DNA from 2 places in the Bacillus sp. NPDC094064 genome. Region 2 is predicted to be linked to the other one. Evidence: riboswitches for the same ligand, from Rfam matches in the RefSeq annotation. Region 2 holds a riboswitch; the other holds the start of a gene.

Region 1 (3,218 bases), on a different contig from region 2:
GTTTTCGATAAAGTGTAAATTTCAATTCCTGTATCTTTGGCACCGTCTGCTTGTAAGAAACTAACGGGTTTTTGACCATCAAACCCAATAGCACCGTAAGCAAAATCATGAACAACTAATATATTATGCTTATTAGCAAAATGAATGGTTTCATCAAAAAAATCTTTTGATGCAGTAGCACCAGTAGGATTGTTTGGATAGTTTAAAAACATTAGCTTGGCTTGCTTGGCAATAGAGTCATCAATTTTCGTATAATCTGGTAAAAATTTATTTTCTGCAATAAGCGGCATTGTTTCAAATTGCGCTTTTGCTAAAGCAACTCCTGATAAATAATCTGGATAGCCTGGATCTGGAACGAGAATAGTATCACCAGGGTTTGTAAAACACATTGGTAATTCTACTAATCCAGCCTTTCCACCAAACAAAATAGCAACTTCAGTTTTTGGATTTACTACTACATCATATTCACGTTGATAGAATGTTGCCACGGCTTCTTTTAAGCTTTCGTGTCCGCGAAATGGCGGATATTTATGATGGATGGTCTTTTCTGCAGCATCTTGTAAAGCTTTTACGATATGCTGCGGTGTTGGTTGATCTGGATTACCTTGACCTAGATTAATAACATCGTGACCAGCTGCAACGACTTTGTTAACTTTTGCAACAAGTGAAGCAAAAAATTGTGTTGGCAATGATGTTACTATCTCAGAAGGTTGAAATAATTTCATACTTTCCACCTCTTTTGAAAGTTGTTACAATTCTAGTGACAAATGATATAATCTTTCCAGTATTTTGTAAAGAAAAAAATAAGAATGGGGCTGACAAAATGAAAGTCGCATGTATTCAAATGGATATTGTCTTTGGAGATGTAGAAAAAAATATTGAGAACGCTAAAACTAAAATTAGTGAAGCGATGAAGGAAAGACCAGATGTTATCGTCTTACCAGAACTATGGACAACAGGATATGATTTAACGAGACTTTCTGAAATCGCAGATAGTGATGGATTGAAAACGAAAGAAAAGTTGAAAGAATGGTCGAAGCAATATGGTGTACATATTGTCGGTGGCTCTATAGCGAAGCAAACAGAGCAAGGTGTTACAAATACAATGTATGTGGTAACTAATAAAGGAGAACTAGTCAATGAATATAGTAAAGTGCATTTATTTCAGCTTATGGATGAACATAAATATTTAATCGCTGGAAATAGTACAGGTGAATTTAAGATAGATGATGTAGAGTGCGCTGGTATAATTTGTTATGACATTCGTTTTCCGGAGTGGATGCGCGTTCACACTGCTAAAGGTGCAAAAGTTTTATTTGTTGTAGCAGAATGGCCATTAGTCCGTTTAGCGCATTGGCGTTTGCTTCTGCAAGCAAGAGCGGTTGAAAATCAGTGTTATGTTGTGGCATGTAATAGGGCAGGAAAGGATCCGAATAATGAGTTTGCCGGTCATTCTTTAATTGTCGATCCTTGGGGAGAAGTTGTTGTAGAAGCAAATGAAGAGGAATCCATTTTATTTGGAAAGCTTACATTCGAGAAAATTAAAGAAGTACGCAAAGGAATTCCAGTTTTTGCAGATCGTCGTCCAGAATTATACAAATAAAATGTTGACAAGTGATTTTTATTCTTGGTATAGTCTTCAACATAAAGTTAAAAATTCGAAAAATTATACAACTCTTATCAAGAGCAGGTGGAGGGATTTGGCCCGATGAAGCCCAGCAACCGACCGTAAAACCATTGTGAAATGGGGCGTTTATTACGCCAAAAGGCACGGTGCTAATTCCAGCAGAAAGTAAACTTTCTGGCAGATAAGAGGGGAGAAGATAAACTTCAAACCTCTTTCTTAGTGGAAAGAGGTTTTTCTTATGCTAGAAAAACCTCTGAATTAAAAAAGGGGGAAAAGACGATGGGATATTATTCATTAACAGAAGTAACAGCTGTACAATATGCGAAAGAACACGGCTATTTTGAAAAAAAAGCAAATGTAGTTTGTCATGAAATTGGAGATGGAAACTTAAATTACGTGTTCAAATTAGAGGATGGGGAGAAGTCGATTATAATAAAGCAAGCTCTTCCATATGCGAAAGTAGTTGGTGAGAGCTGGCCATTGTCTATAAAAAGAGCAACAATTGAAAGTAAGGCATTACAAATTTTTGCGAAGTATGTACCGGATTATGTTCCGGTAGTGTACAGTCATGATGAAGATTTAGCAGTTACAGTAATAGAAGACTTATCAAGGCTAACAATTACAAGAAGGGGATTGATAGATGGAGAAGGGTATCCACTTTTATCCCAACATATTGGCCGTTTTCTAGCACATGTTTTGTTTTATACTTCAGATTTCGGGTTAGAGTCAGAAGAGAAAAGAGTACTAGAAGGTGCATTTGTAAATCCAGACCTGTGTAAAATAACAGAAGATTTAGTGTTTACAGATCCGTTTGGACATTACGATACGAATAATTATGAGCCAGATTTACAGCTAGTGGTTGATGAACTTTGGAGTGATAAAACTTTAAAGCTAAAAGTAGCACAATATAAATATAAATTTTTAACGAGAAAAGAAGCGCTTATTCATGGTGATTTACATACGGGTAGCATTTTTTCATCACCTTCTGAGACGAAAGTGATTGATCCAGAATTTGCAACGTACGGCCCATTTGGGTTTGATCTTGGGCAATTTATTGCAAATTTATTATTAAATGCTTTATCGAGGGAAGAAGAAAAGAGAAGCATACTATTTTTCCATATAGAAAAGACATGGAGTTATTTTGTAGAAGCTTTTACGAAGTTATGGATTGGAGAAGGAGTAGAAGCATATACGAAAGAGAAACAATGGTTACCGATTATTTTGCAAAATATTTTTACTGATGCTGTCGGATTTGCAGGATGTGAGCTTATCCGAAGAACAATTGGCTTAGCTCATGTAGCTGATTTAGATGAAATAGCAAATAAAGAAAAGAGAATTCAAGCTAAGAAACAAGCGCTATGCTTAGGTAAAGAACTAATTAAATATGAATCTAAGAGCGCTGATATTCAACTGTTCCGAACATTATTTCAGCAGACAGTTTCTGGAGGGGTAAAAGCATGAGTACGATTGTTACTATTCCGAGATCTGTCAGTTGGAAAGGTGATGCAATTGCGGTATTAAATCAAACAAAGTTGCCACATAGTACGGAATACAAAACGTTAACGACTATTGAAGAGGTATGGAAAAGTAT
Region 2 (3,218 bases):
TCTCGTTTCAATTGGATCTAAATGATAAGAAGGAAATTGATTATTTTCAAAGCGTTTTGTCAGAATAATAGCTCCTCCGACGTAAACGTTTGGTCGTTCATATAATTTTTTCACTCCTGGATGAGCCTCATCCGTCGTTTTATATACAAGTAATGCTTCTTTTTCTTTATCTGGGACAAAAATATCTTCTATTTGAATGACACCATATATATTTCCGTCGTTAACAAGCTTTACTTCCTCTCCAACTTCCAGCCTCTCTGCTACCTCTTCTGTTATCGGTAATGTAATCGGTATACTCCAAACGCTCCCATTTTCTAAACGAAGGGTTTCTACGACCGAATCATAATCTTTCTTTCCTAAAAAACCTGTAAGCGGGCTATATCCTCCTGTCGCTAGCAGCTCTAAATCACTTAATGCAATGTTGTCTAATTTAATTTCTTTCTCAATTTTCGATACGTCGTATGTCTCATCTATACGGTTTACTAATTCGTTTCTTGTGCTCATTTTCTATACCCTCTCTTAGCTTTATTTTTCAATTTATCTTATTGGTAATGAAGACCACATTCTGTTTTCACTTTCCCAGCCCATCTACCATCTCTTGAGTCGCCGCCATCTACAGGTAACGTACACTTCTCACATCCAATGCTTGGATAGCCAACATCATGTAATGGGTTATACGGCAAACTATGTTTGTGTACATAGCGCCAAACTTCTTTCCATGTCCAATGAATGAGTGGACAAATCTTAATAGATTGAAAACGATGATCTTGATTTATAAAGTTTGTATGTTTGCGAGTTTCTGATTGTTCCCTTCTTAAACCTGATATCCAAGCCTTTTCATTTGCTAATGATTTTTCTAGAGGTAAAATTTTTCTAATCTTACAGCAAAGGTTTGGATTATTTTCCCACAACCTGTCACCATGCAACTTTGCTTGTTCATCAAGTGTAAGTTCTGGCTGTTTTTCTATAATATTTAATGAAGGAAATCGTTCCCGCACTTTTTGAATTAATTCATATGTTTCTTGAAAATGAACATTTGTATCTAAAAATACAACTTTAGCAGATGGATTTACTTGGTTTATAAGGTGCAGTAATACCATACCTTCCACTCCAAAGCTACATGCATATACGATTTCTTCTTTATATTCTTTATAAGCCCAACTTAATACTAATAGCGCACCTTTCGTTTCATCATCTTCCGAAAATGAAACACCATTTTCATCCCACGTTTCATACGTCAACATGTTTTTTCCCCCTGTAAAAGCAAAAAGACGGTTTTAACCTAATAAAATAGGTTAAAACCGCCTCTAGTTTTTCTAGTCAGCGCTTTTTACTTTAAACGTACTTTTTCACTTTTCTCTAATTGAATGACTTTTCCATCTTGTACAACAATTGTAATTGAACCATATTTCATATCAGCAAGCATTGCTTGAATCTTCTCAGATACTTCATCAAAATGTTCCCGTACGCTCACGCGAACAGCCCCCCTTTTATTCATAAAAAAAATCTTTCCCATTTCGAAAAGACTGTTCGGTAATATATTTTACCTTATCTTTCAAAATGGATTCCATTTTGCTGGATTTAGCACCTTGCTTTCTATAAGCAGGTTGCCGAGCTTCTTCGGGCCAGTTCCCTCCGCTTCTCTTGATAAGCTTTGTATTTGTATTTTATCACAATTCTGATTTTTTTCAATCCTAGTTTTCCGATATATTTTAATTATTTTATTTTACAAAAAAGGAATTGCCCATCTGAACAACTCCTTTTCTCATTTAAACAAGTTCTTTAATACGTATGCGATCGTTCCCAATAATATTTTCATATGTTTCGCGCTCTACAACAATTTGTGATGTACCACCTTTCGCGAAGACGACAGCTGGTCTACGAATCCGATTATAATTATTCGCCATTGAGTACCCGTATGCCCCTGTACAAGAAATTGCTAGTAAATCAGCAGAAGCAACTTTCGGTAGAGTAATATCCCAAATTAACATATCTCCACTCTCACAGCATTTCCCTGCAATCGAAACAACTTCCTCGTTCTCATCATTTCCTCGATTCGCTAACATCGCTTCATAACGAGCGTTATATAAGGCCGGTCTTAAATTATCTGTCATTCCACCATCTACTGCAACATATTTCCTTATACCAGGAATATCTTTCACAGATCCGACTGTATAAAGTGTCGTTCCCGCATCACCTACAATACTGCGGCCTGGTTCAACCCAAATTTCTGGCAATGGATAGTTACAGACTGTAAATTGTTCTCTCACTGCACTCGTTACAGCTCGCACATATGTCTCAAGTGTTAATGGCGTATCCGAATCTGTGTAGCGTATTCCGAATCCTCCTCCTACGTTTAACACTTTTACTACATAGTTTGTTTGCTCTCTCACTTCTTCTAAAAAATGGCGTAGAACTTCAATTGCTCGAACAAAACCAGCTGTTTCAAATATTTGTGATCCGATATGCGAATGAATACCTAACACATTATAATTTGATTTTTGTAAAGCAAGATCTATCGCCTGCATCGCTTGACCATTTGAAACACCAAATCCAAATTTTGAATCCTCTTGGCCTGTTGTAATATATTCATGTGTGTGCGCCTCTACTCCAGGCGTTACACGGATTAATATGTTCACAAATTTCCCATATTGCACTGCTAAATCATGTAAAATTTCTAATTCCAAGAAATTATCTACTACAAAACAACCAATATTCGCCTGAAGAGCCATAATCATTTCTTCTTCTGTTTTATTATTTCCGTGAAAATGAATGCGTGATGCCGGAAACCCTGCTTGGAGCGCCGTATACAACTCTCCCCCTGAAACAACATCTAATGACATATTCTCTTCACGAGCTACTCGGCACATCTCCATGCACAAGAACGCCTTGCTTGCATATGCTACTTGATAAGAGAAACCACTTTCTTGAAAAGCACGATGAAATGCACGACATTTCCCTCGAATAGACTCTTCATCGTATACATAAAGTGGTGTTCCGTATTGTTTTGCTAGCTGCGTCGTATCGCACCCTCCAATTTCTAAGTGTCCTTGCCCATTAATTCGGCTTGTGCCGTGTAAATACATTTGAATTCCTCCCTTATTTCCTCTAAAACTCATAACCCCAATCTTCTATTCATTGCAGCACGCTTTTAGATAGACAAAAAACGCGCGGAACAATGTTCACACGCGTTTCTTATTAGGAAAAATATATATTGA

The links. Region 2 has a riboswitch for S-adenosylmethionine ahead of ACQKNI_RS05830 (YezD family protein). Riboswitches for the same ligand answer to the same signal wherever they lie in the genome.
Region 1: it holds a riboswitch for S-adenosylmethionine, as region 2 does, so the genes downstream of both, mtnK (S-methyl-5-thioribose kinase) here and ACQKNI_RS05830 (YezD family protein) in region 2, are expected to answer to the same signal.

Annotation. Positions count from the first base shown of each region.
Region 1 covers NZ_JBNNUI010000003.1:471,999-475,216, reverse strand. Annotated here, with positions in the region: gene ACQKNI_RS10225 (pyridoxal phosphate-dependent aminotransferase) at 1-725, opposite strand, end outside; gene ACQKNI_RS10220 (carbon-nitrogen family hydrolase) at 740-1,603, shown strand; SAM riboswitch class I at 1,675-1,815, shown strand; gene mtnK (S-methyl-5-thioribose kinase) at 1,907-3,088, shown strand; gene mtnA (S-methyl-5-thioribose-1-phosphate isomerase) at 3,085-3,218, shown strand, end outside.
Region 2 covers NZ_JBNNUI010000002.1:236,816-240,033, reverse strand. Annotated here, with positions in the region: gene sat (sulfate adenylyltransferase) at 1-504, opposite strand, end outside; gene ACQKNI_RS05835 (phosphoadenylyl-sulfate reductase) at 543-1,244, opposite strand; gene ACQKNI_RS05830 (YezD family protein) at 1,331-1,474, opposite strand; SAM riboswitch class I at 1,546-1,654, opposite strand; gene lysA (diaminopimelate decarboxylase) at 1,770-3,086, opposite strand.